3 regions of the Shewanella mesophila genome follow, and region 1 is predicted to be linked to each of the others. Evidence: predicted binding sites of a transcription regulator. Region 1 holds the regulator's gene; each other region holds the start of a gene.
The links. Region 1 encodes FliA, which starts transcription of late flagellar genes. Its sites were predicted from a motif close to CTAAAGNTNNNNNNNNNNNNGCCGATA; they were not measured.
Positions count from the first base shown of each region.

Region 2: K0I73_RS08915 (VC2046/SO_2500 family protein) is a predicted target of FliA. The motif match lies at 7,789-7,815, and genes of this name have one in related genera.
Region 3: K0I73_RS15120 (cytoplasmic protein) is a predicted target of FliA. The motif match lies at 8,102-8,128, and genes of this name have one in related genera.

Region 1 covers NZ_CP080421.1:2,810,137-2,820,042, forward strand. The annotation lists gene K0I73_RS12400 (chemotaxis protein CheW) at 1-78, opposite strand, end outside; gene K0I73_RS12405 (ParA family protein) at 62-853, opposite strand; gene K0I73_RS12410 (hypothetical protein) at 893-1,492, opposite strand; gene K0I73_RS12415 (protein-glutamate methylesterase/protein-glutamine glutaminase) at 1,485-2,591, opposite strand; gene K0I73_RS12420 (chemotaxis protein CheA) at 2,689-4,845, opposite strand; gene K0I73_RS12425 (protein phosphatase CheZ) at 4,861-5,598, opposite strand; gene cheY (chemotaxis response regulator CheY) at 5,612-5,995, opposite strand; gene K0I73_RS12435 (RNA polymerase sigma factor FliA) at 6,038-6,757, opposite strand; gene K0I73_RS12440 (MinD/ParA family protein) at 6,750-7,631, opposite strand; gene flhF (flagellar biosynthesis GTPase FlhF) at 7,636-9,027, opposite strand; gene flhA (flagellar biosynthesis protein FlhA) at 9,039-9,906, opposite strand, start outside.
Region 2 covers NZ_CP080421.1:2,041,009-2,050,914, reverse strand. The annotation lists gene psrA (TetR family transcriptional repressor PsrA) at 1-132, opposite strand, end outside; gene K0I73_RS08945 (M2 family metallopeptidase) at 365-2,200, shown strand; gene smrA (DNA endonuclease SmrA) at 2,598-3,185, opposite strand; gene K0I73_RS08935 (YybH family protein) at 3,448-4,017, shown strand; gene K0I73_RS08930 (YchJ family protein) at 4,010-4,504, shown strand; gene K0I73_RS08925 (sensor domain-containing phosphodiesterase) at 4,562-6,742, opposite strand; gene K0I73_RS08920 (DUF406 family protein) at 6,903-7,190, opposite strand; gene K0I73_RS08915 (VC2046/SO_2500 family protein) at 7,266-7,754, opposite strand; tRNA gene K0I73_RS08910 (tRNA-Tyr) at 7,880-7,964, shown strand; tRNA gene K0I73_RS08905 (tRNA-Tyr) at 7,996-8,080, shown strand; tRNA gene K0I73_RS08900 (tRNA-Tyr) at 8,138-8,222, shown strand; gene K0I73_RS08895 (PLP-dependent cysteine synthase family protein) at 8,976-9,906, shown strand, end outside.
Region 3 covers NZ_CP080421.1:3,402,959-3,412,864, reverse strand. The annotation lists gene K0I73_RS15160 (2-hydroxyacid dehydrogenase) at 1-43, shown strand, start outside; gene K0I73_RS15155 (dienelactone hydrolase family protein) at 269-1,006, shown strand; gene K0I73_RS15150 (magnesium transporter CorA family protein) at 1,093-2,064, opposite strand; gene K0I73_RS15145 (mechanosensitive ion channel family protein) at 2,079-2,624, opposite strand; gene K0I73_RS15140 (spermidine synthase) at 3,216-3,959, shown strand; gene ahpC (alkyl hydroperoxide reductase subunit C) at 4,170-4,739, shown strand; gene ahpF (alkyl hydroperoxide reductase subunit F) at 4,917-6,482, shown strand; gene K0I73_RS15125 (sensor domain-containing diguanylate cyclase) at 6,607-7,773, shown strand; gene K0I73_RS15120 (cytoplasmic protein) at 7,840-8,037, opposite strand; gene K0I73_RS15115 (cytochrome C biosynthesis protein) at 8,172-9,581, opposite strand.

The DNA.
Region 1 (9,906 bases):
ATGCTCTTCTTCGCTTAGTGGCTCAGATAACAGCAAGGCGAAATAATCGAATACGGCTTCATCAACTGAGTTTGACATGAGCAAACTCCTTAGAAAGCAAGAAATCTAATAATCGATCGTAGGCTTTAACGCCGCGAGTATTACCTGCATAATGCGATGCTGGAAGATGGGCTAAACTCGCATCCCTAAATTTGGTATCGACAGGAATAACATCTGGCCATAACACATCACCGTAATCTTCACCTAACTGAGTAAGCGCCGAGGGTGAGGCTTTAGTTCTTCTATCATACATGGTTGGTACTATGGTGTAGCTGTATGTAGTATTTTTTGAACGCCCCATAAGCGTCATAGTCTTAACCATTCGATCGAGCCCCTTAATGGCTAAAAACTCAGTCTGTACCGGGACTATAATATGCTGACTGGCAGCCAATGCATTGACCATTAGCACACCCAGCACTGGAGGACAGTCGATCAGCGCGATATCATAATCAGCTTCAAGTAGAGCAAGTAGTTTCTTTAATATCAAGCCCATCCCCCCTTGGTGACCAAGGGAGCGATCTAATGTTGCCAATGCCATAGTTGCAGGAAGTAGATCTATCCCTTCAACTTTTGTCTGCACAATATGAGTTAATACGGTATCGCGAGTAAATGATTTATGATTTAAAAAAAGGTCATAAAGAGAAACGGGCACCTCTTCTGAATCGATACCAAGGTAGTAGCCCAAAGATGCATGGGGATCGGTATCAATCATTAATACCCGCTTACCACGTTTGGCCAGAGCACCAGCCAAACTTGCAACCGTCGTGGTTTTACCTACGCCACCTTTTTGGTTAGCTATGGTCCAGATCTTCAACAAAAACCCCTTAAATAGTCCAAGCTACCGCTTGTCATTCTAATTATCTTCGCGTGTTGTCACTCTAATGCCACCATGAGGCAGGCTGATCACTTTAACACCATCTTTATCTTCAGACAGTTTAATTACTTCTATCTTGCTATGCTCGTCGACTTTTAACCCATCCGCAGCTAAATCCGATTGATCTATTTGGGCACTATCTACTACATCGTCACTAACAGAGGCTCTCATTGGAATAACGATATCGTTTACATTTTGCTTATCATCTGATGTGGCCCTATTGATATCACTGCTTATTGAAACATTAAGATTCTCATCAGCATGACTTTCTATTTGTATCTCATTACTAACCACACCAGGCCCTATTTCAACGCTGGTTTGCACGCCAGGCTTTGCTTGCTTAATTAGTGTTTGAGTTACCTCTGGATTTTTCGCCATCCAATCGGCTAAAGCCTGGGCTTGATCATCTGATACCATTAACAACACTTGGCTTTTCTCTAGCTGATCGATTCTCGCCTCAAGCAAACTATTTTTATGGCGCATATCCAGATAAAGAGAACCAGCTACTATGGTCGAAATTAGCAGCAAAAAAAGTACCAGCACCATATAAATGCTGCTACTTTTGCCTAAACTAGCCACGACCGCTCTCTCTAATAATCGCCTCAGCCATATCTTCCAGCGCAATCGACTGACTAGATAGGCCTGCCGCAGCGACAGCTTGTGGCATACCGTAAACAACACAGCTCGCTTCATCCTGAGCCCAAATAGTCGCTCCGGTCGCCTTTAACATTCTAGCGCCTTCTCGACCATCGGCCCCCATACCGGTAAGAACAACGGCCAAGGTATCACCACCGACTAACTTTGATGCCGAAGCAAAGGTGATATCGACACAAGGCTTGTAGTTCATATCTGCGGTGCCAGGAATAATCTTAATTCTTCCATGTACACCACCACGCTCAAGCATCATCTGCATACCGCCAGGGGCTAAATAGGCACAACCTGAGCGTAATTGATCCCCATTTTGCGCTTCTTTTACTTCTATCGCACACAGGCCATTAAGACGCGCGGCAAATGCAGGCGTAAATGCCGCAGGCATATGTTGGATCAACAGTATTGGATGCGGATAATTAGCTGGAAACTTAGTTAAAATCTTTTGCAGCGCTACGGGGCCACCAGTCGAGGTTCCGATGAGCAGCATTTTGTAATTTTTCCCACTCGCTCTTTGAGGAGGAGCGCTTCTAATCGGCTGCCTAACGGGTTGAGAAATTTCTCTTACGGGTTGCGTCGCCGTGCGGCTACTTGTTAGTGGCTGAGTTCTTGGCGTGATGGGTCGATAGACTCGACGACGCCCTAAAGCTTTTATGCGTTGCTGCAATAATAAAATCGCATCATCTTTATTGGTCGCAATATCTTCAAAGCGTTTAGGTAAGAAGTCCAAAGCCCCAGCTTCTAACGCGTCCAATGTGGCTTTAGCGCCATCATGTGTCAATGAGGAGAACATCAATATCGGTGTAGGGCATTTAGCCATGATCTCGCGGACAGCCGTAATACCGTCCATCACAGGCATCTCAATATCCATAGTGATAACCTGAGGTTTTAATTGCTGTGCAAGTTTTACCGCTTCCGCTCCATTTGTCGCGGCACCAATGACCTCTAAATCAGGATCCTTCGCAACGATTTCACTAACTCTTCGACGAAAAAAACTCGAATCATCAACTACTAATACTTTAATGGCCATTCAATTTCCTATCGACAGCAAAACTTCATTATAAACAGAGCGTGGTGCCAACTTGACACACACGCTCAGCTGTCATGCAACTATATCTTGAAAGCGACTATCTCTTATTCTTAGCGTAGTGCTTTAACAAACCAGGGACATCTAATATTAACGCGATACCGCCATCAGAAGTAATGGTTGCACCCGCCATACCTGGCGTTCCGTGAAGTAGCGTGCCAAGTGGCTTTATCACAACTTCTTCTTGCCCAATTAATGCGTCAACCACAAAGCCTATCTGCATCGTTCCAAGTTGGACAATAACCACATGTCCATGTTTTTTATCACCATGCTTAAAACTGACTACTTTGCGGCTTAACCAATACTCGAGATAGAACAGAGGCACCGCTTTATCTCGCACTATGACGGTGAGTTGACCATCAACGATGTTGGTTTTAGTTAAGTCAAGATGGAAGATCTCGCTCACACTCGACAATGGCAAAGCAAATACTTGCTTGGCCACTTCAACCATCAAAGTAGGCATAATCGCCAAGGTTAACGGTACTTTAATTTCGAGAATGGTTCCCTTACCTTTAAGGGAATCGATATGCACGGTACCATTGAGTTGTGTGATACGGGTTTTCACCACGTCCATCCCAACACCACGTCCCGATATATCAGAGATTTCGACTTTAGTTGAAAAACCAGGAGCGAAGATCAAGTTATAAGCTTCACTATCTGACATACGCGCGGCAGCATCTTCATCGAGAACGCCACGGCTTATCGCTATCTGCTTAAGTTTATCGGGATCCATACCCGCACCATCATCCTCAATTTTTAGCAGGATATGGTCACCCTCTTGGCTGGCTGATAATGTAATCGTACCTGTGCGAGATTTACCATTAGCTTCTCGCTCATCTGGCATCTCAATACCATGATCTACCGAATTACGCACCAAGTGAACTAATGGATCGGCCAATGCTTCAACTAAGTTTTTATCGAGATCGGTATCTTCACCGATCATCCTCAAATCGATCTCTTTATTTAGAGTTCGAGCTAAATCACGAACAACCCGAGGAAAACGTCCAAATACTTTTTTGATCGGTTGCATGCGCGTTTTCATCACCGCGCCTTGCAAGTCTGCGGTCACTAAATCAAGGTTCGCCAGCGCTTTTGACATATCTTCGTCATCGCGAGAAATGCCAAGGCTAAGCAAACGATTCCGAACCAATACTAACTCTCCGACCATATTCATGATCTGATCTAATCTAGCAGTGTCAACCCTGACCGTCGTTTCAGCTTGGGGCATATTGGCAGCAGGAGGCTTAACAGCGGCTTTTTCCTTGACCACAGCTTGGGCTTTAGCTACCGGCGCAGGGACTTGGGCTTTCGGCTCAGCTTTAGGGCTTGTTGGTGTTACTGATGTTGCAGAAGCCGATGGAGCAATAGAGTCTTTAACACCAGGACCCGCGCCAGAACCATGCAGTTCATCTAGTAACTTTTCAAACTCATCGTCGCTAATTTCATCGGCATCAACGGGAGGTGCAGTAGGTTCAGGTATCTTCGCAACAGGGGCTACTGGGGTCGTTGCCGCTTTAAACGAGCCAGAACCATGAAGCTCATCGAGTAGCGATTCAAATTCATCATCTGTAATGTCATCACCGTTACTCGCTGCAACATTGCCACTATCCTTATCCGCAATAGACGGGCTTTTACCCGTTCCGTGTAAGGCATCGAGCAAAGCTTCAAACTCTGATTCATCTATATCATCAATATCACCTTCTGCACTAATTGAAGTGACGGCAGGCGTCTCAACTTCAACAACAGCAGGCTCAGGCGCTTCAGGCACAGGTAACTCAACAGATGCACCACCTTCTGACGGTAGAGGAGCACCAGAACTTAATAACTTTAAGTTGGCGAGTAAATCCTCATCAGCGGGGCTTTGCTGCTGACCTGCTTGCGTTTCTGCAAACATTGAATTGATAGAATCAACGGCTTGAAGAATGATGTCCATCAGCTCGGCATTAACGCTTCGCTTACCAGTACGCAAAAGGTCAAAGGTATTCTCTGCCTCATGACATACATCAACCATAGGGCTAAGACTTAAAAATCCAGCCCCTCCCTTAACCGTATGAAATCCACGAAAAATAGCATTGAGCAATTCTGTATCATCTGGATTATTTTCCAGCATAACAAGTTGTTCAGATAAGAGTTCGAGTATTTCACCCGCCTCAATCAAAAAGTCCTGCAGTATCTCTTCATCAACATCAAAGGACATTAATATGACTCCTACTTAGAAACCCAGACTCGACAATAAGTCATCGACTTCATCTTGTCCCGTCACGACATCATCACGCAATTCTGCGTTCATAATAGGACCTTCTGCTTCTACGCTTTTGTTTTCATTAATCGGCTTCTCTGATGCGGGTTGCTCACCAAATACCGTTAACATAGAGACTAAATTACTCTCAACTTCGCGCACCAATTCAATCACTCGACGAATCATCTGCCCTGTAAGATCTTGGAAATCCTGTGCTAATAATATGTTATTTAACAATTCTCTTAAGCGATTTGAATCAGATTCACTACGCTCAATAAATTGCTGCACATCATGACAAAGGGTTTTGAATTCATGGAGCTCTATATCTCGCTTCATTAATCGCTCCCAAGACGGCTTAACGGCTTTTACATTCGACGTTAAGGCATCGGCAAGAGGCAGAGACTCTTCAACAGCGTCCATGGTCTTATTGGCGGCTTGCTCAGTCATGTCGATAACATAATTTAGACGTTCTTTTGCATCTGGAATCTCACTATTTGCGAGCTCAACCAAACGACCATCTACCTGAAAGTCCACAATAGCGCTGTGAAGTTGACGCGTTAAACGTCCCACTTCGTCAAACAGCTCTTTTTGAATTGGACTGGCAATCTCTCTAATTATCTCATCAGCTTGCGCTTGTTCATTGGCTTCGAGCAACTCAACGAGTTGCTTAGCCTGCGCCAAACTGATCAGCCCTGAAGTATCTGCCTGCATAGCTAAACCTTGATTAACCGAGTCGTTCGAAAATTTTGTCTAACTTCTCTTTCAATGTCGCAGCAGTAAAAGGCTTCACCACGTAACCATTAACACCGGCCTGAGCCGCTGCAATGATCTGTTCCCTTTTTGCTTCCGCAGTTACCATCAATACCGGAATATGCTTAAGCTCATCGTCGGCACGAATCGCCTTCAACAAATCAATCCCTTGCATACCGGGCATATTCCAATCGGTAACGACAAAGTCAAAATCACCTTTTTGTAGCATAGGCAATGCCGTCGAACCATCATCTGCTTCCTGAGTGTTGTTAAAACCCAAGTCTCTTAACAAGTTCTTGATGATACGCCTCATTGTTGAAAAATCGTCAACGACGAGAATCTTCATATTCTTGTCCAAGGTTTCCTCCGCGGAGCTGCTTTTATATTGCTCATGTAATCGTTATATTTTGGTCCAGTGCTTAAGTTTAGCTTTCAGTCTAAGCATTGCCTGACTAAGTATCTGGCTAACACGAGACTCACTAACATCAAGAACGGCACCAATCTCTTTTAAATTTAACGCTTCGTCATAATATAACGACAAAACTAAACCATCTCTTTCTGGTAATAATTTGATGGCTTCAACTAAGGCGGCATGAAATTGATCTTCAGCTAACGCCTCAAAAGCATCATCCTGATGTCCATCATCTTGGCTAACGACATCGACCGATACACCAAGATCTTCAATTCCAACTACTTTTCCAACTGATACATCATTAAGAATATGATGGTACTCATCGAGCGACATATCAAGTCGATCTGCAATTTCATTATCTTTTGCATCTCGTCCTAGCTCTTGTTCTAGCTCATCAATCACCTGAGCGACTCGTCTTTGATTGCGATGAACAGAGCGGGGAACCCAGTCTCCGCGCCGTATTTCATCAAGCATTGAGCCTCTAATTCTAATGCCAGCAAAGGTTTCAAACTTCGCCCCCTTACTGCCATCAAATTTGGTTGACGCCTCTAACAATCCCATCATACCGGCTTGAATTAGATCATCTAATTGAACGGAAGCTGGCAAACGAGCTAATAAATGGTGAGCAATCCTTTTAACCAACGGTGCATACTGTTCAACGATAGACGTCTTATTATCTAAACAAGTATACGCAGCGGCTTTACTCACTCGCACGATCCTCTTGATATTCAGGACGTTGCACTAGACGTTCAACAAAGAACTCCAAGTGCCCACCAGGCTGTTGTGGTACGGGCCAACTAATGATTTTATTAGCTAATCCGTGATATGCAATTGATGCAGGCGATTTAGGAAATGCTTCTACAATCAATTTTTGTTTACGAACGGATTTACGAAGATTTTCATCAAATGGAATCGTTGCTACCAACTCTAAAGCAACATCGAGGAAGCGATCCGTTACTTTGCTAAGTTTAGCAAATAACTCCATTCCTTCGCGTAAACTTCTAACCATATTAGCAACAATTTTAAATCTAAATACACCATGTTCACGACTTAAAATCTTAATTAGCGCATAGGCATCTGTGATCGACGTGGGCTCATCGCACACAACAATTAACACATCCTGTGCGGCACGCGAAAAGCTAAGCACCATATCTGAAATCCCGGCCGCAGTATCAACCACTAAGATATCAAATTGTGTCCTCATCTCGCTAAAAGCACGAATAAGACCAGCGTGTTGCGCCGCGGTTAACTCGACCATAGCCTGAGTACCAGAAGTAGCAGGAATGATACCTATACCTTTAGGGCCTCTCACGATAATATCATCGAGATCTGCATCACCGGAAAGCACATGGGACAGATTACGTTCGGCCCTAAGGCCCAACATCACGTCAACGTTCGCCAATCCAAGGTCAGCATCAAGCACAAGCACACGCTTGCCTTTCTCTGCCAACGAAACCGCGGTGTTAATGGATACGCTAGTTTTACCTACGCCACCTTTACCACCGGTCACGGCGATTACTTTTACTTTTTCGTTATATGGTTGATTCATCATACGTAAACCGCTTGCTTGATCCCGACTCATTGTTTTACTCAAATGCATAGGCCTGCTCATGAGACCTTTCAATGTTTCTTATTGGTTGCTCTTTCTTATCTAGTACTGAAAGCGCTTGATTTGCCAATGCTAGTGTATCTGCAACCTGCATATCTTCTGGAACTCTTTGCCCATCAGTAACATAACTTAATGGTAACCCACTTTGGATCAATACACTTAATGCAGGTGCTAATGCGACAGACTCATCCAGCTTGGTTAATATCGCTCCCGATAACGGGATTCTAGCGAACTGTTTTACCGAATCTTCAAGCACTCTTCTTTGACTTGTTGATGACAGTACCAGATAACTGCGTATAGGTAATCTGCTATTTGCAGTTAAATTATCTAGTTGCTGAAACAATCGCACATCTCGCTGCCCCATTCCTGCCGTATCTATCAATACTAGCTTGCGATTACGAAACTGATAAAGTATTTGTTCCAATTCATTTAAATCATGAGCCTGCTTTACCGGACACCCCATTATTTTGCCATAGGTTGCCAATTGCTCAAAGGCTCCAATGCGATAATGATCGGTTGTTATCAATGCAACTTGATCTGAACCATGATGTGCGGCAAATCTTGCGGCTAATTTTGCGACACTGGTCGTCTTTCCAACCCCAGTTGGACCGACGAATGCTACGACACCTCCCTGACGCACAATATCATCCCCTTGATTATCTAACATGTTTGCTAGACTTCTTGGCAATGTTTTGATGAGTTCGGCAGGGGAATAATGTTCACTCAGATTTGAAAGCTTACTCGCGACTTCCGGTGAAAACTCCGCATCAAGCAAACGACTCTCTAACATAGCCCCCACAGGGTCAAGACGACTCTTCTGCTCAGTGATAAGTGAAGTCACCTGATGGGTTAACAAATTTCGCAAAGATGCCAACTCCTCACGCATTAAGTCTAATTCTGCACTAACTGGCGCCGTCTTCTCTTTCTTATGATTAAAGCTCGTTTTGGCTTCATCTAAACGAGGCATCTTAGGTTCATCATGAGGGGCTTGTAATCCCTTCGCCCATGCTGGCATGTCTAATTCTTCATTACTGCGATTTATCTGCTGATTAACGCGGCTTTGTTGACGCTCAAGCAAGGCTTGCAGGGAATCGGCTACTGGAGCAGGTTGTTTTTTTGACTCGGTTTTTACCGGTTGACGACCGATAGACACTTTCTCTTCGGCGAGATCTAAAAAGGTCGAGGCAGCATTAGCTGAAGCAGGCTTAGTTGCCGCGGGCTTGGGTTCGTCGTAATCGACTGCAGCTACAATTTCGATGCCACCGGTGACTTTTTTATTTGACATAATAACGGCATCTGAACCTAACACTTCTTTGACTTGGGCCAGAGCCGAGCGCATATCTTTTGCTAAAAAACGTTTAATTTTCACCTAAATACCCTCTACTGGCCTACCGCAGACACGATGCGGATTTGTTTTTCATCAGGCACCTCTTGGTAAGAGATCACCCGTAAATTTGGAATGGTATGTTTAACAAATCGTGACAGTGTCGAACGTAACATACCAGAGGTCAGTAATATCGCTGGCTGACCAACCATCTCCTGGCGCTGGGATGCATCGAGTAGCGATTTTTGCATCCGTTCTGCGAGGCTAGGTTCAATATTTGGCCCTTCACCCCCCGTAGCCTGCATTGACTGATGCAACATCTGTTCCAATTCTGGCGCCAAAGTAATGACAGGTATTTCAAGCTCTGGGCCGCTTATTTCTTGTACGATCATACGTTTCAAGGCAATACGCACAGCGGCGGTCAATACTTCGGTGTCGTTACTCTTAGGACCGTACTCTAACAAGGTTTGTACGATTGTCTTAAGGTCGCGTATCGATACCCCTTCATTAAGCAGGTTCTGCATCACTTTCACCACAGTACCAAGCGACATCACATCAGGAATAAAGCCTGTCACTAGCTTAGGTGAATGCTTAGCCAGCATATCCATAAGCTGTTGAACCTCTTCATAACCAAGTAGTTTAGATGCATTATTGGTCAGTAATTGGCTCAAATGTGTTGCAACTACCGTGGCAGCATCGACTACCGTGTAGCCTAAGGTTTGCGCGTGCTCCCTTAACTCTGGCGCAATCCACACCGCCTCTAACCCAAACGCAGGATCGGTTGTCTCAACACCATCGAGCTTACCGTAGACTTGACCAGGGTTAATCGCCAATTCACAATCATGACGGATCTCCGCTTCACCCGATGCAACGCCCATTAAGGAAATGCGATAGGTGTTTGGCGATAGGTCTAAGTTGTCACGA
Region 2 (9,906 bases), 770 kb from region 1:
ATTAACGGAAGCGAGATTCACTTCAGCTTTACTTGTGATAAGTCGTAAAGAGGTTTCTGAAAATCCACGTTCAGCAAACAGCTTTTCTGCGGCGTCCAGTATTCTTGTTTTAGTATCGGATCGATTTGCCATTCCGTGACCTTAACTCTGATTTAAACATGCGTTTAAATTAAACACTGGTACACTTTTTGTCAAATGAAATTCAGATGTAATGCGGTTGTAAGCACGGATAAATCACTGCTGAACTAAGTTTACTCCCAATAGTGCAAATGCATTTTGATAACAGCCTGCATTATTTAACCAAATTAAGTAAACTAGATCACACAAGAATAACAACGACACTCGAACAATCAAGGAACACAGTATGTCATCGATATCTCCACGATTATCCTATTTATCACTCATCGTCACCTTAGCCATCTCTACGACGGCTTGCAACGAGCAAGTTAATGCCGCGCCAGTAAAAAGCGAGCCAGCAGCCGAAGCGAAACAATTTATTCAAGATGCCGAAGCCAATCTTGCACAGCTCTCAATAGAGCAAAATCGCGCAGAGTGGATCTACAGTAATTTCATAACCGAAGACACTGCCGCGCTATCAGCCTCAGTCGCAGAGCGCCAAACGGCGACATCAGTAAGATTGGCAACTAAAGCCGCAGAGTTTGCCATGCTTCCTTTAGAAAAAGATGAACAACGTAAACTCAATATTTTACGCAGTTCATTGGTGTTACCCGCTCCGCTTGATCCGGTTAAGAATGCTGAGCTGGCTAACATTAGCGCCGAGCTAAATGGATTATATGGTAAAGGTAAATACTGTTTAGCCGATGGTCGTTGCCTTACTCAACCAGAGTTATCAGGGATCATGGGCGAGTCTAGAGATCCAGCAACACTGCTCGATGTCTGGCAAGGTTGGCGCCAAATTGCGAAACCAATGCGTCCCCTATTTGAACGAGAAGTCGAACTTGCCAATGAAGGCGCTAAAGATTTAGGTTATGCGAATTTGTCAGAACTATGGCGAAGCCAGTATGACATGGCACCCGACGCATTCTCTGCTGAGCTAGATAGGCTTTGGGATCAAGTTCAACCGCTTTATGAATCGCTACATTGCTATGTGCGAGGAGAACTGAACCAAAAGTACGGCGACGAGGTCGCACCAAGTAGTGGCGCAATTCCAGCTCATTTGCTCGGAAACATGTGGGCGCAGCAGTGGGGCAATGTCTATGACATGGTAGCACCTGAAGACGCCGATCCTGGTTACGATGTTACTGAGTTACTTGCTAAGCAAGGTTATGATGAACATAAAATGGTTAAGCAGGCTGAAGGCTTCTTTACGTCACTAGGTTTCGAACCACTGCCAGACACGTTTTGGCGTCGCTCGCTTTTCGTTCAACCCAAAGATCGTGACGTCGTCTGCCATGCATCTGCATGGGATCTCGACAACCTTGACGATATTCGCATTAAGATGTGCATTCAAAAAACAGCTGAAGATTTTACCGTTATTCATCATGAACTTGGGCATAACTTCTATCAAAGAGCCTATAAAAATCAGCCTTTTATCTTCAAAAATAGTGCTAATGATGGATTCCATGAAGCGATCGGCGATACTGTCGCCCTTTCTATTACGCCTAATTATTTAAAACAAATTGGCTTGCTAGATGAGGTTCCAGATGCATCAAAAGATATCGGTTTGTTGCTTAAGCAAGCGTTAGATAAAATTGCATTTCTGCCATTTGGCCTAATGATAGATCAATGGCGCTGGAAGGTATTTAGTGGCGAGATAACGCCTGCACAATACAACCAAGCTTGGTGGGAGCTGAGAGAAAAGTACCAAGGTGTAAAAGCGCCAATAGCACGTAGCGAAGCGGACTTCGATCCAGGCGCTAAGTACCATGTTCCAGGCAACGTTCCTTATACTCGCTACTTCTTAGCCCACATATTACAGTTCCAATTTCACAAAGCACTCTGTGAAATCGCGGGTGATAAAGGTCCTGTACACCGCTGCAGTATATACGGCAACAAGGACGCTGGCGCAAAGCTCAACGCAATGCTAGAGATGGGGCAAAGTCAGCCATGGCCAGAAGCCTTATCAGTGGTAACGGGTAGCAAAGAGATGGATGCTTCAGCTGTACTCGACTATTTTGCGCCGCTCAAGGTATGGTTAGATGAGCAAAACCAATCGGCAAATCGCCAATGCGGTTGGTAGCGCCTAGCCATTGATTTTTAACTGTGGCGATGGCTTTTTAAGATAGTCTTGGCTATTGGAATACGCTTACGGCGACATTATAAAATCATCGCCACCAAAAGCCGATTCACAGCCAAAGCAGCTAAGGCTCCGCCTTTAAACTAGTGTCATGCTTACTCCTGTTAATAAAGGAGTAAGCATTGAAAGCCATAGATTAACAAACTTAGCATCATAGCGACTATGAACATGGACTGTTGACATGGTTAATTTACATAACTCCCGACAACTAAACCCAAGCATAAGCATAAAACCTAGCGCTATTGTTCAAAAATACGACTAAATCAACCTGGAAGAGATTAAATTGATTAGTCCATATGGGCTGTTAACACAGTAATTGCATCATCTCATTTAAAGAAGATTAACGAGAATTCGCTCCTTTCTTGGTCATCTCTCGAGTATCGAGGCGTGCATTATCTGATTTCTGGAGCATCACCATCAAGGCGCCGCATCCTCCTAACCCTTTGGTTGCGCTATGATAGCCAATTACGCCTTCAAGCTGTAACAACCACTGCGCTAAACATGACTTAAGCAATGCTGGAAACGGCTTGTTATGCACTCCTGTACCATGAATGATTAGCAAGTTTCGAAAATCACTGTTCTGACTTTGTAAGATGAAATCATACAGCGCCTCGCGCGCACGACTCACTCCAACGCCCTTCAGATCTAGGGCTGCTTGCATGGGATACTTCCCTTGGCGAAACAATTTAAATACCTGACTCTGAACACCTTGATGCTTAAAACTGACGATCTCATCTGGCTCGACTGGGATAATCTCACTAAAGTCGAGACTTAATTGCGAAAGCATTTCTCTTCTTTTCGTCTGAGCCTGCTTGGCGCGCTGAGCCTCGCGTCCCTTGTCGTTGCAAAAATTGACATTGACATCGGCCTTTAGCGGCACCACATCAGCCATTGAAGCGAAAAATAGCGCTAACTCATCTTCTGCCATCTTATTTCCCTCTTCTCTAATGAGCAAAGCACAGTTAATGGATCTTGTTTATGAATTATCTATGATCAAAACCCGCAATGACAAGTGAGTTAAACCATCTGATAAAGCAACCGTAGAGTCTTATCCAACCGAGCCAAAACGCTAACAAAGACTGAAATTTAAACATCTAGCAGATGATACACACTTTGTTAAGAACTAAATCTTTCCCATCAAAAGTGCATAGATTATAGTGAACAGAATATTAGCAAAAATGAATAGCTAAATGAAATTTATGAAATTTGTCATCTTCACGCTTTTCTCCTTACTTTGTTTACCGGTAACGGCACAAGGCTCGAACAGTGACGATAACGCATTAAATCAGTTTTATACCCAATTTTCTGTAGCATTTGAACAGCTTGACGCAGCGGTAATAGAAGAACTCTATGCTGAAAATGCCTGTTATATCCCTGAACAACAAAGCCAAGAGATCACAATAGGCCGTGAAAATATCGTCACTTTATACAAAGCATTTTTTGGTAAGATTAAGCACAAAAATGCACAAATTGAGGTCGACTTTCGGGTGGTAGAACGCCAAATTGAAGGCCAAAGTGCTACCGATATTGGCTATTACCTTATTCGCTTTTATCCGCCCAAAGAAACGGAAGAGCCTATGAGTGAATTTGCAGGGAAATTTGTAACCGTTTCAAAAAAGAAAGCCGATGGTAAATGGTATTTAACTGTCGATACCAATAATCGGTCAGAGCCGTCATTTTACTACAGTGCAAAGCCATCGCCGAACCTGTATTACGGCAGCCAGTTTACTAAAACAGAAGATCCCCTACAGCATGAGTAGTAATAAACAACCTTGCCCTTGTGGTCGTCAAATAGCCACTGAATTAACAATAGAACGTGTGAGCTATTCTGACTGTTGCCAGCCCTATCACCAGGGAGAGAGAGCACAAACGCCCGAACAATTAATGCGCAGTCGATATAGTGCTTTTGTACTCAAGATTCATGACTATTTAATTGAAACACATGATACTCGTCACCTAAACGGCCTAACTAAGGCCATATTAGATCAAGACAACCACACAAATTGGCTTGGTTTAACCATCAATGATAGTGAGAGTAATGGCTGTAAAGGTTGTGTCGAGTTTCATGCTTGGTACAAGGAAGATGGAATTGACGCGATTCATGAAATTTCACAATTTGTGAAGCAAGACGAAAAATGGCTATACACCACAGGCAAACAATTAAAAGCAGTGATGCCTAAGCGAAATGACCTCTGCATCTGTAACAGTGGCAAAAAATTTAAACAATGCTGTTCTAAAATCGGTTAAATAATAGCATTTAAGGTTAACACAATTGGGCATCAACATAATGCAGCGTGACAACAGCTAAGAAACCGAAAGTAACCTATTTGTAAGCTGGGTATTTGCTTTTAAAAATTGGCCAAATTCAGCCTCTCTTAAAGCGGGACTGTAAAGAAACCCTTGGGCGTGATGACACCTTAACTTAGTTAGAAACTGCTCTTGCTCGATCGTTTCTACGCCTTCAGCAGTCAAAGAGATATTTAATGCCGATGCCATTGCAATGATCGCACTGACAATCTCTCGACTCTCATGACTCACACTCAGATCCGAAATAAATGATCGGTCAATTTTTAATTTTGAAATTGGAAACTGCTTAAGATAGCGCATCGAGCTATAACCTGTGCCAAAATCGTCAATGGCTAAGCCGACACCCAATTCAGCCAACTCCTTACATAAATTGGTCGCATAAATAATATCTTCCATCAATTCCGTTTCGGTGATCTCAATAATCAGAGTGCGTGGTTTTATCCGATAGCGAGTCACCAACTGCCAAACTTGATCATACAAACTTGTACTAAAGAACTGCTGCGCAGCCACGTTAACATGCATTGAGATATTAATATTATGGTGCTGCCACAAATTTAACTGCCTACATGCGGTCTCCAATACCCACTCGCCAATCGCTCCAATCATTCCCGTCTGCTCGGCAATGTCGATAAACGCGCCAGGATAAAGCACCCCACGTTTAGGATGATGCCAACGAATTAGCGCTTCAGCCCCAATATACTGCTGTGTATTAAGATCTCTTAATGGTTGATAATAAAGTTCAAACTCACGATTCTTTAATGCTGATTGTAACTCGCGCTCAATCTGCGCGCTTTCTTTAAATGTATTAAGTAAGGCATTGTTAAACAACTGAATCGCATCACCTTGCTTGCGTTTAGCATACTGCACTGCAATATCGGCGCAAGTTAATGCCGAAAACATCTGTTCCAGGGAATCGATCTCAACAATCGATAATGCTGGCTTAGCGTCAAATGCTTCGCGTCCGATGGTAACGGGAAGCGTCAATTGATGATATAAACGTTTAATAAGGTAATCCAGATGCTGGCTGTCATCTAAACCATCGACAACGACCGCAAATTCATCACTACCAACACGAGCGATAAGCTCCGCTTTGTTAATACTTGCAAAATGGCGCAAACGCCGAGCAATCTCAACCAATAACCTATCCCCTTTCTCATGGCCATAGGTGTCATTAAAGCGTTTAAAGCCCATCAGATCGATTAACATTAAATGGCCCGTCGTTCGACGCTCTAAGGCCTTATTGAAGAAACTGCGATTATACAAACCAGTAAGCGAACATCGCCATGCCAAGCGCTCGAGCTCATTTTTATGTTCTCGCTCATCAGAGCTATCCTCAGCGGTAATTAATGCGTAATAATTCCCTCTTTGGGTGGTAAAAGGCTTTACAGAATAACGGATCCAATAGCTACTACCATCGGAACGAGTGATCTTGGTATCGCCTTTTGCGATTCTGCCTCGCTTAACATCGGTTAGTGCGGAATGAGCCTGATCGGGAAACTGTTTGAAAAAATCAAGGCAATAAATTGGACATCCCAATATTTTCTGTTTCGGGATACCTGATATTGAATGATAAGCACTGTTTACATACTCGATGATATCAGTATGTAAATTGACAACCATGCTCACCTGCTCTGAATGTTCAATCGCTTTTAAAAAAAGTGTTAAACGCTCATCGGTTTCATAAGCGCGTCGAGTCGCTAATGTCAATGCTAGCTGATCTGCAACTTGAGCGACGATATCAAGTTCACTCTCAGACCAATACCTTGGCGTGGTCGACTCTAAGAACAGTACGCCCTCAAGATGTCCATTTATACGAATAGCGACATCAAGAGAACTTTTTATCTGCTTTGGACAGAAATAACGATCAAAAAGCTCTTTAACGCGAATATCTTCACTGACCTCTACTACATCAATTACTCGATGTTGTTTTAGATCGGTTAAGTATTGGGAGGAAAGTAGTGGCTTAGGGCGAATAACATCGATGGCGTTTCCCATATGGGCAACCTGTTCGATAGTATTGGCTTCGATAGACAAAATACACACACCAACATAGTCGACAACAAGCTGCTCACTAAGCAAACTTGTTGCTAGCGTTGCAGTCTCATTAAATTGTCCTTCCTGCTTCTCTACCGAATTAACGATCGATTCGAGCAAGTGTTGATATTTGCGTTTCGCCATACATCCCTACAACCGGCAGCCTAAAAGTCGCTGTCGAGGTAAAAACACTCTAAAACAGAGGGTTTAAGACATTTATCCACACATTTTTGTTTTAATAAGTGGCTATAGACCATTTTATAGGAATAATTAACTGATTAGCAACAAGTTAAACACTATAAAATCACAGATTATTTTGTAACTGAAAAATCATCTTTTCCGCACTAAATGCAAATGTTAACGAGAGTTGCTGACCACCCTCTATCTCGACTATATCGGCTTGGACCGCATCAAATCTGACCTTGGCTAGCTTGACTAAGGTCTCTAGCTGTTCAAGTGCCTCTGCGCCAAGTTTTTCTATCACGAGTACAGTATCGTGTTCATCTATTACAGCACCAATATCGGCGTAGCTGCCGCAGTCTGTACACGTATCATTAACCAGTGCTGATTGCCCTTTCTCAATATTTTTCATAATTCACAACTGTCTTGTATTCAAAGAGCTTAATTATAGTGGCTTTAATTTTTTAGTTCGAGATGTAGCTCTAAACTATGCCAAAATCTCTGCCATTGCCCGCTGAGCAACCAATTGGTCACCAAAGTGTAAATAATCACCGATCATCGATTGAGGCTCAATCTGACCACGATAACGAGAGCGGGTCACCTGATCGCAATTGGCAAGCACTCTACTCATTTCAAGCGAATCACTCCCCCTTATGACCAAGGCTTCCGGTGTGAGGTACTCTTGTAGATGAAAATTGACTAGGCCCGCCGAGTGAAACTGAGGGCTATTATCAACAACGTCGACTTCCGCCATATTTACAACTAAGGGCTGCTCCGCCGCAAGTTCAAATCTATCTCGTAACTGTGTATTAAGGTCTTCTGTCTGCGATTGAAGATGAAACTGTGCCATATCACGCGCATCAGTCGATAACATCGCCAACAGCAAGCCAAACTCTCCCCGTCTGTCGGATGTGACAGCTTGGTTTAATCGCGTGCCTAGATTGGCTTCATTGATTAATAACTGATTGGTTCGCATAAAAAAACAACAATAAAACAACTCGTTGTAATATAATCGACCGCTGGAAGCATAACTTTAGTAAAAAGTTCAATAATGCTCTTTACAGCGGCCGAGTTTGTGACTACTATTGCCGCCGCAATTGAGGAGGGGTTCCCGAGTGGCCAAAGGGATCAGACTGTAAATCTGACGGCTCAGCCTTCGAAGGTTCGAATCCTTCTCCCTCCACCATTTGCACACAATTTGATAAAGAGATATTCGTGGAGGGGTTCCCGAGTGGCCAAAGGGATCAGACTGTAAATCTGACGGCTCAGCCTTCGAAGGTTCGAATCCTTCTCCCTCCACCATCTTTATTTCCTAATCAAGCTTGTGAGATACATTAAAAGGTAAAAAGTGACATATGTGGAGGGGTTCCCGAGTGGCCAAAGGGATCAGACTGTAAATCTGACGGCTCAGCCTTCGAAGGTTCGAATCCTTCTCCCTCCACCATTTCACACCAGATAGTTTGGTATAGCAATGTTCTCGCTAAAACTGTTTCATATAGCCAGCCATCTAACACATTATTCTCCTGCGTTAATCTCATCCATTCGCCATCCATTGTTGATCGTAATATTTTCTGCCTCATCTCTCCATTTTTCATCGATAACGACACTACTTAGTTCATTTGATTAAATCTTCTATTTTATCAATCCATATTTAGTACGACTTCCTATAGCATTTCTAGTTATAATTCATTGCTAATACCAATCAGTATAAAGATGTGATCGCTCAGCGAGAATTTAGCGCTTATGAGGCAAGGCCTTTAATTGCTCCTCGGCTCTAGCATCCTCGGTAACCGCTCCATACTTTACCCTATCTCCTAAATCCCTTTAGTCGTGCATTAAGGGCATTCACAACATCTGACCTCCAGAGATGGAGGGAATGTATTAAGTATGTCAGGGACATACAAGCCCTTGTTGATTGCAACAAGTGAAGAGCATAGTTGAACTAGGATCAAACTCGTTAACACAGCGTCGAAAGCACTAAAACTCGCCCGTTAGGTGTGTTTTTGGCTTCCTACTTCCGTGTTGAACGGCCTCACTAGGGAGCAACCATTTCATCGTCCATTGGCCTTGAATTAGTTGCCAAAAAATACGCTGAGTAGATCACTTTCTTATATTAATTGGTGTAAAGTGCATATCATTACAGAAGGCAGGCGTCCCATGCTTAATGGCTTGTCGTACATCAATAACAGGAGAGCGCATGGAACGTTTATGGGTTAATCAAGCCATCGAAAAAATCGAAGCGGATTATCAACGCAGTGCCGACACTCATTTAATTAAACTCGATATACCTTGTTTAAAAGACATTGATATCTATCTCAAAGATGAGAGCACTCACCCTACTGGCAGTCTCAAACATCGTTTAGCACGCTCGCTGTTCCTATATGCACTCTGTAACGGCTGGGTCAAACAGGGAACTCCCATAATTGAATCATCTTCAGGCAGCACAGCGGTTTCAGAAGCCTACTTCGCTCGCCTCTTAGGTCTGCCTTTTATTGCCGTAATGCCAAAAACGACCGCTAAGAAAAAGATCCAACAAATTGAGTTTTACGGCGGTGAATGCCACTTTGTCGATCATTCTAGCCAGATCTATGCCGAATCCCAGCGACTGGCAGACGAACTGTCTGGTCACTATATGGATCAATTCACCTACGCCGAACGTGCGACAGATTGGCGAGGCAATAATAATATTGCCAATTCGATATTTGATCAGATGAAACGGGAACCGTACCCCGTGCCAAGCTGGATTGTGATGAGTCCTGGTACTGGCGGTACCTCGGCCACCATAGGCAGATATATCCGTTATCAGCGAGAAGAAACCAAATTATGCGTCGTCGACCCTGAGAACTCGGTTTTCTTCGATTATTATCACAGCCTAGATCCAAGCGTCACCTGCTGTAATGGAAGTAAAATTGAAGGTATTGGGCGTCCACGAGCCGAACCCTCATTTATCCCAGGCGTTGTCGACCATATGGTAAAAATTGAAGATGCAGCCTCGATCGCGACTATCTATTGGCTGGAGCAGCTTATTGGGCGTAAAGCTGGTCCCTCAACCGGCACCAATCTCTATGGGACCTTGCAATTGGCAACCCAAATGCAACAAGAGAACCAACAAGGCTCAATAGTGACCT
Region 3 (9,906 bases), 590 kb from region 1:
ACAGTTACTGAATGGCGAAGTGTGTCCAAATCAGCTCTATTAATTACAGCTTACTCATTTTTATTTGGTTATGGTTGAACATAATAATGTGAGAGGTAATGCTAGGAATTATATAATGAGAATAACGCGTTATCTTAATATGGGCTGGGTTTTAGTTCGTGTTTTCTGATCAATAATCAGATTGCTTATTTAATTTACTAGCGATAACTGACATTCATCTGTTGGGCTGATAGATTATAATCAAATTTATTAGCCTGAGGGTGTGAGTATGATGGTTAAACAGGATGTGCAGGATATAGATACCCCTACCGGGACAATGAGATGTTATCTCTATCGTCCTGATGCCGAAGGGCAGTTTTCTACTATCATTTTCTATTCTGAAATATTTCAGCAGACCGCACCTATTGCAAGAGCGGCAGCGATGCTAGCAGGGCATGGTTTTGTCGTCCTAGTGCCTGAAGTGTTCCATGAACTCAATCCTATCGGAACCGTTCTCGCCTATGATGATGCGGGTAAAGATAAAGGCAATGAGGATAAGTTTACTAAAGGGTTAGAGCACCACGATAGCGACACTCAAGCCTTGGTCGCATTTGCCCAAAGCCAACCATTTTGCACCAGTCTAGTTGGCGCGATGGGCGTGTGTATCGGTGGCCATTTAGCCTATCGAGCTGCGCTAAACAGTGATGTCGTTGGTGCATTTTGTCTTTATCCCACAGATATTCATTCAAATACGCTACCTTGCAATAACGGTAATGACTCTTTGAGTCGAACCGCCGATATTCAGGGGGAGTTAGTATTGGTGTTCGGCAAGCAAGATCCTCATGTATCTGGAGAGGGGCGTAAGCTTATTTATGACAGGCTAACAGAGACAGGACGAACATTTAGTTGGCATGAGGTTAATGCGCAACATGCGTTTATGCGTGACGAAGGAGACAGGTACGATCCAGCGTTGGCGTTACAGATCTATCAGCAAGCGGTGGCCTTTTTCCATCGAGTCCTGCGTTAGTCTATGGAGAACCTCAAGCCAGCCAATTAGTATTTTTGAAGCATAATAAATAGGCGAACTAAGGTTCGCCTATTTATTGAATCAAATTAAATCCACTTTCTCTTTCTAAATAGCCAGATCAATACCGCAGTGATGGTCAACATGACTCCCCAGACGATGAAATACCCATTGTGATGTTTTAGCTCGGGAATGTACTCAAAATTCATCCCATAAATACCTGCGATAAAGGTTAATGGGACAAAGATAGCTGTGATAATGGTGAGTACCTTCATAATATTGTTTAGCCTATGAGCGCTAATCGAGATATAACCATCGATAAGATCGCTAGAGACCTGATAGAAGAGATCCGCGAGACTGGCGGCACGATGTTGATGTTCACATACATCGTTAATTTCATGGGCTAAGCTAGCGTCGAATGGTGCAAATTGTTCATCGCGTAAGGTATTAAATAATTCCACGTGATAGTGAAAATTACGTCTTAACCGTGTGAGATCCGTTTTATAAAGTACTACTTCGGCGAGTACTTTATCATCGGCAGTGGTGAGCATTACCGATTCAAGTTCCTCTAGGCGGACTTCAAGATCAAACAAGATTTTATGATAGCGCTTAATCACAAAGCGGCTTATTTTTAGTGCTATTGCACCCGTGCCAGCGCTTAATGAGAGTGAACCCGATTCGAGAGCTGTTATGGTGCGTTCAATGCTTAACGAACGCTCTAAATGACGGGTAATAATGAAACGTTCGCTGATAAACAGTGCCAGTAGGATGTTATCGCAGTCTATCGATTCTGAGTCAGCAGATAATCCTCTTAGGATGATAAAGGTGTGATCATTGAAGCCTTCAATTTTTGGGGGATGCCTGTCGCGAGAGGCATCTTGAAGCGCCAATGGGTGTAAGCCAAAGGTCTGTTGTAATTGTTGTTGCAGCGATGCGGTTAATTCCCCTTCGATATTAAGCCATATAATGCTGTCCTCGCTCTGTTGCCAGGTCGCGATAGCCGAATCATCTCCCTTGACTAAAGTGTCGTCTTTGGGATGGTAAAGTAAGGTCGTTATCATGCTTACACCTCTATTTAATCGCTTTGCTGCTGGGTATGATCTTTGTGTTCATCGATAGCGATAGCCTTCGGGGCTTTGTTGGATAACTTTAGTACCCCTTTTTGTAACATCAAATTGTTAGGGTAGGTAATGACTATATTGTCTTCTCGTTCTATCAGTACGTGAAATAGGCTGATTTCGGCAATAACGCCACTCACATCTTCATCTTTATCTATGATTTTGATCTTGTCGCCAATACGGTACGGAAATACGAAAAAGATCAGTATACCTGCGGTGATATTACTGAGTATCGACCACTGTGCGACCAATGCGACGCCTAATACAGCAAAAACAGAGGAGATAAACAGGGAAACCTGCTGATATTCAATCCCCAGAGACACTATCATTAGGCAAGCCATAACGCTGAAAAACAGATAGCTTATGTATTGAGTAACCAACTTAGCGCGGGTGTGGGTGACCTGTTTTAACTGTGCCAGTTTGTTAACCCAATTGTTGAGTAGACGTTGGCCGAAAACAAAAAGTACAATATAAAGACTGATAATAAGTAGTGATTGGGTCATGGGTAAATTGCTATAAACATAAGATTTTAAACAAATACTACATTGACTACTTTTATGCAATTAATCGTTCGATAACCATTGATTCTAGCCTTGGGATCGCCAAGTCACGTTGCGCTTTGACTACAATTTTTACCACAGTTACAAGGTATCTAGACTTGTTCCTCTTGTTTGCGTGATGAGTTTTTTGTTTAGTGGATTTAAGTGGCGTGGTTCAAGGCGCATGCAGATAAAGTTGATTCAACTCAATCACTATTTCACCTGAACTCGGGATAATAAACGTATCTCAAACAGCCCTTTATTCCGCTAACTGCGTTGGATTTACTTGCAATAGGCGGCCTATTGACGCGTAAATACGCCTTGTTAGCAAAACAAATGACAAGTTTGAGATGAAACAAGCGTAAAACGGCTAATTCATCTAGCGTTATGCCATCTCTTAACCCGAGTTCAGCTTATTTAATGACTGGCTCGACGAAGTTGTTAGTGCATATTAGGGATAATTGCTGTGTTACGTTGGCAATTACTTCATAATATTGGCTCTTTGGTACTAAAGAAATGAGCCGCTAATGGTAATGCGCTTATTTTGGAAATTGCATGACAGATTATCAGACGATACACCGCAGTGAAGATGAGTTCGGGCCAGTGATCGTACTCGAAGATAGAGACATACGTTTACTCTCATTTGGCGACAGCGATGAACAAAGCAAATTACTCAAGAGCGCACCGCATATTCCTCAACATACCTACCTTCAAGCTATGTTATTGGTGTTACTGTTTATTAAGCCAAAGCGAGTGATTGTATTGGGTCTCGGTGGTGGGGGACTTATTCACGCATTGCGTAATTACGATCGGGCGATCAATGTCACCGCAGTCGAGCTTAGGGCTAGCGTGATCGAGGTGGCTAAACGCTATTTTCAACTTCCCATAGGTAAGAAGCTCTCGCTCATTCATCAAGATGCGACTGAGTTTTTAGTGCAGCGTGATCATAAAAAAGCCGATGTTATCTTTGCCGATATCTATGGGGCAGAGGGTGTTGACGAGAATCAATTGACCGAGACATTTATAGCTAATGCATCAAGCATGGTAAAAGCCGATGGTTATTTGGTGCTTAATTGCTGGAAGGAACATAGCCAAAATCGGGAATTGTTAGCTTTGTTGCAGATCCACTTTTCCGAGGTGAGAGCCTGCTTAACAGGAGGTGGCAACTGGGTTGTGATCGCTGGCAAAGTCGCCAGAGATATTAGCAGCAGTGGTTTGAAAGCAGATGCACAGCAACTATCAGTACAACTCGACTTTCCTTTAGTGCGCAGCCTTACTCGTTTTGAGCACTGGCAATGATTATTATTTAAAAGACTTCATCTTTTGGCTAATCGGTTTTTCAGTTGAAAACATAGTTCAATTATAAAAATCGATTAGCATGATAGCTTTTATCCGTTATATTTAATTATCTACAGTCGCTATTATTACTCCATCGACAACGAATACTGGGTTTCGGCAGTTGCCATCAACCCGTAACAAAATCCGTTAATAACGTAAATGGAGCTATAAATGACACAATCTATCATCAACACTGAAATCAAGCCTTTCTCTGCAACTGCATACCACAATGGCGACTTTGTCTCTGTCACCGAGCAAGATCTATTAGGTAAGTGGTCAGTGGTTTTCTTCTACCCAGCTGATTTCACTTTTGTTTGCCCAACTGAATTAGGTGACATGGCTGACCATTACGAGAAGCTACAATCTATGGGCGTTGAAGTGTACTCAGTATCTACCGACACTCACTTTACTCACAAAGCATGGCACGATAGTTCTGACACTATCGGCAAGATCAATTACCCAATGATTGGCGACCCAACTGGCACTATTACACGTAATTTTGGTGTGATGATCGAAGAGGATGGCCTAGCGCTTCGTGGTACTTTTGTGATTAACCCTGAAGGCCAAATCAAGGTTGCTGAAGTTCATGACTTGGGTATTGGTCGTAGCGCGTCTGAGTTGGTGCGTAAGATCCAAGCTGCTCAATATGTTGCAACTCACGATGGCGAAGTATGTCCAGCTGCATGGCAGCCAGGTGAAGCGACACTCGCACCATCTTTAGATCTAGTTGGTAAGATCTAATTAGTTGCCTAACTCCTATCAGATGAGGATTCATCTCCCTTATCTGATAAGGCTTGGTTGGTAACTAAGCCCCATTATCTCCTCGCCAGCTCATGCTCGCCCCCTGCAAAGTGTGAGCTGGTTTTTTATCTTAGTTTTCTTGATTCATTAATCATTGTCTTATTTTTAGGAGTTTCCATGTTAGATGCGAATGTAAAAAATCAGCTGACTACTTATCTGCAAAACCTCAAGCGCCCAGTTGAACTTGTCGTGTCGGCAGATGATAGCCCTAAAGCCCAAGAGTTAAGGTCGTTAGCAACTGATATTACTACTATTTCAAATTTAGTGTCATTGACCGAATCAGAGGGTAAGCGTACTCCGTCGATGACTGTAACCAATAAAGAAACTCAAAGTGAAATCACCTTTGCTGGTTTACCTATGGGGCATGAATTTACTTCACTAGTATTGGCGTTATTGCACACGGGTGGACATCCACTCAAGCTCGATAGTGAGCTAATTGAGCAGATCCGCGCGCTACCTGGTAAATATCAATTTGAGACCTATGTGTCACTGAGTTGTCAAACTTGCCCTGAAGTTGTGCAGGCTCTGAATATGATGGCTGCGATTAATCCTAATATTACCAATGTCATGATCGATGGTTCACTTTTTCAAGAAGAAGTGAATGAGCGTAATATCATGGCGGTGCCTTCGGTCTATCTCAATGGCAAAGCGTTTTCAGTTGGTGGGATCAGTGTTGTTGAAATTCTCAATAAGCTCGATGTCAATGCGAGTAGTCGCAAGGCAGAACAACTTAATCAGAAAGAGGCGTTCGATGTTTTAGTGGTTGGTGGTGGCCCAGCAGGAGCCTCGGCGGCTATCTACGCTGCTCGAAAAGGATTACGTACAGGCATCGTCGCCGATAAGTTTGGTGGGCAGGTGGCTGAAACCGTCGGTATTGAGAACTTTATCTCTGTCAAAGCGACAGAGGGACCAAAACTGGTTGCCAATTTAGAAGCCCATGTTCACGAGTATGATGTCGATATTATGGATAATCAGCGTGCTTTGAGTCTAAAATCTGGTCAACTATTTGAGCTTGAATTAGAAAGTGGCGCCGTGCTGCGCAGTAAAACCATATTACTCGCAACAGGTGCTCGCTGGCGTGAAATGAACGTACCCGGTGAGCAGGAGTATCGCGGAAAAGGTGTGGCTTACTGTCCGCATTGTGATGGTCCACTGTTTAAAGGTAAGCGAGTTGCGGTGATTGGTGGCGGCAACTCAGGGATTGAAGCTGCGATAGATTTAGCCAATATCGTTGAACATGTCACAGTGTTAGAGTTTGACAATAAATTACGCGCCGATGAGGTTTTACAGCGCAAAGCTGCCTCAATGGGTAATATCAAGATTATTACTCAGGCGATGACCACGGAAGTGACGGGTGATGGTACTCGCGTCAATGGACTTAACTACACAGATAGAGCGACAGGCGAAAGTCATCATGTCGAGTTAGCCGGTATATTTGTTCAGATAGGATTGGTACCCAATGCTGAGTGGTTAAAAGATACCCTCGAGTTGACCAACAGAGGTGAAATTATCGTTGATGCCAAAGGTGAAACCTCTATTGCGGGTGTATTTGCTGCGGGAGATGTAACTAACTCGGCTTATAAGCAGATCATCATTGCGATGGGGAGTGGTGCAACGGCTTCATTAGGCGCGTTCGATTATCTAATTCGCCACAGCGAATCGACCGAAACGATTGCTGCTTAAAGCGGTATATTGAGTTAAACACAGCCAGCTATATGCTGGCTGTTTTTTATTCGACTATATAATTTAGCTAATTTATTGAGTATGGTTGTGTTTTATTGGCAAATTTGAGGAGTTTTTCTAGGTAGTGAATAATTATATGCCAAAAAGCTTCGATGAGGCTGTCATAGAAGAAACTCATCAGTACCTTACTCAATCGATTAAGTGGGTGGCGTTGCTATCGATGTTTTTGCTGACGGCGATCTTCTTCGCCGTTATGTTGCAAAAAACACATATCATTACAGTTCAGCAGCTTATTACGTTAGAGCTTCCTGTTCTGTGTGCGTCTCTATTTGGGCTTGCAGGCGTCATTTATAAGCAACCACAGAAACGTAGTCTTGGCTTGGTATGTTGCTATATCTTAGTGTTAGAGGCTGCTTGGATTATCTTCATCATTGGCCAGTTCTATCTCACTACCTCTTACGAAGTGCTCAGCGAATACAACGCCTTAAATAGCGCTGAAACCATAGTCGATATTTTGGTGTTTACTTTCGCTATTTCACTATTTCCAAAGCGCAGATGGTTACTCATCAGTATATTACCTTTGATGATGATCGGCCTGATCATTCGCCTGATTGAAATACCAGAAACCCCGATTTTTGCAGTGACTAAGTTTATCTGTTTGCTGGTGATCATTATCTCAGGACAAAACGTGTTAATAGAATGGTTTAAAAAGGCTATCTTGAGTGATATTGAGAAGCAACAGCTTTTACAACAGTTTAAGCAGATGGCACTTCTTGACGGACTGACAAATCTTAGTAACAGGCGTCATTTTGATGATGTTATGCTGAAAGAAGTTAAGGCTGCAGAGCGTGATAGTACGCCCCTATCGTTAATCTTGATTGATGTCGATTTCTTTAAGCGCCTTAATGATAGTGAAGGGCATCAGGTTGGCGATGAGTGCTTGAAGATAATTGGAGAACTGTTACACAGTATTGCTTCTCGGCCACGAGATCTGGCTTGTCGCTATGGTGGTGAAGAGTTTGCGATTATTTTGCCCGATACCGCCCTTGAAGGGGCGGTGTACATCGCAGATAAAATAAAACTGGCTCTCAGACAGGTTAAGATCCCTCATCCCGATTCAGATGTTAGTCCTTATATCACAGTGTCTCAGGGGGTCTGTCAGTGGCAACCAGGTCTTGAGGTCGGCGATGTTACTCGCGGAGCTGATCTTCTCCTCTATCAGGCTAAATCATCGGGGCGCGACGGCTATTGCAGTGGAAAAGCCAAAGCCCATGATGCTGAGCAAGTATGATCGCGCTAATTTTTACCTGCATAAAAAAGCCCTCTGAAAGGAGGGGCTTTATCGATTTAGCTCTAACTAAGCTGTTGTATTGATATTGTGACCACTATTACCAACAGGTGCTGCGCTAGGAGCAGCATCCACCGCCTCTATCAGTTGTAGTGCAATCTCTCCCTCTGCCCGTTGTTGCTCTTTAGCAAGTTGAGCGACTTTAACACCAACGCTTCCATTGCTTAGGTTTGGTTGAAGATTACTTGTCCCAACTGTTACTGCCATAATTACCGCCTTACACTGATGTATGTCTGTTGCTAAATGGGATGACACATCTTAACTACAGTATTATCGGCTCAGCTTAGTAAAACTTTAGGGTGAACTTTAACCAAGAGTGCTCACCCTCAAGAAACGACTCATTAGCTGTTTTTAGTCACCAGTTTTCTCGTTAGCGTCACCACAAAGGTTAAACCGATTGAGGCCGCGATTAAGCCTATTGCTAAGGTAACATTTTGCAGCGCCGTTGGGTCTACCGCTAATGTTCCGCCTAGGCCAATCATCATAATGCCGGACATCAGTTTTAGGGTTTGCCCCTCTTTTTCCGTCAGTTTACGTTTACCTAGAGTCGCGCTAAAGGCAATAACAATGGCAGCAAGCGGGATCACATAGACGATATTATAAAACACCAAATACATGTAGCGCTCCATAGATGGGAGTTCATGCATCGAAAGGACGCTGGTGTAGATCATCGGGAATCCTGCTGTGCACAATAGTTCGTATGCGTTGGCAAGGATGGCTAATACTACAGTGCCGGCTATCATAGCCGCCATACTGCTAGCACTAGTGAGTTTGCCCATACGCTTTATCAGTCCGGTGCGATTCTCAGCAGACATTGATAAGGTGACCTCACCTTTAGTGAAAAAATAGTCCTTAATATTGATCGTACCTGCAATGAGCGCCATTAGCCCTGCGCCTAGAATTATCAGTCCTCCATCGCTGCCAGCGCCGAGTAACTCAAAAATATTGAGCCAAGCGATCATAAATAAGAAGTAGATAAAGCCTGAGAAAAAGACAAATATCCCGCCAACGATCAGCATGCGACTGCGGCTTTTGGCGTTGACCATAATCGATAGTAAGAAGAGTAAGACGAAGAAGGCGCATGGATTAAATGCATCGACTCCTGCAAGGACTACTGTCAGCACAGGAAGAGACAGTGTTTCTGGTGCAATCACTCCAATCAGCGGCAATTCAATAGGTTGTACATTGCTAACCTGAGTTTCGTCGTTGTTGCCTAAGCCTAAATCGCAGGTACCTTCCTCTGCACTTTCACTACAAGTGGCAAATAATGGAGATGCATCATCTGCAGGAGTATTAACTTGCGCTATATCAGTGTCGGCTTCATCGATTTTTCCACCTAATGCGAGATAGCATGCTTTGAGGTTTTGTAAAATATACTCACCCGTCACGGCTTGGCTGCTATATCCCACGGTGGCTTTTTCACATGAGGCTATATAAGGAACAGAACGTGCTTCAACCTTAGTTTCACTTGCTATCTGCTGCCATTTATTCATGGTTCCTTCTGCTGAAACCATATGGGACTCAAGTTCAATCCAAGGATATTTTTCAGGTAGGGCATCGATGAATGGATGAGCCTCGGCGCAGTGAGGGCAGGTCTTAGACCAGAAGAAGTATAACTTGATTTTTAGTTGACCTTGCGCGTCTACATAATGCCATGTATCCGTCGTCGGATTTTGACTTTCAGAAGCCTGACTAAATGATGGAATCGCACTAAAGAGTATTAACAAACATAAAACAAGGGGTCTTAACATATTCCCTCCCCGGGAAGTGTCTACCAAATCAAGAGCAAGATGATAAAGGGATTAATCCTCTAGAACCTGTTGATCTTTGCTGGTTGAATTTTGTTCGAGACAAAAACGCTTTAATCGAGGCAGTGGATTGCAGCCTAATCACCTAAGCAGAATTCACTTAACGAAGAGTAAAATGGTTTTCGCCGAATCCTTCGGGCAGCGTTTGTTGGTCATTTCTACTTCGTTGTCAGCTTATTATGTAGAATAACTACACTACAAAGCTTCTGTCTTGTGTGAATACCCAACAATTCGCTGCAGAAACAACCTTGAAAGTTCAACAGGCCTA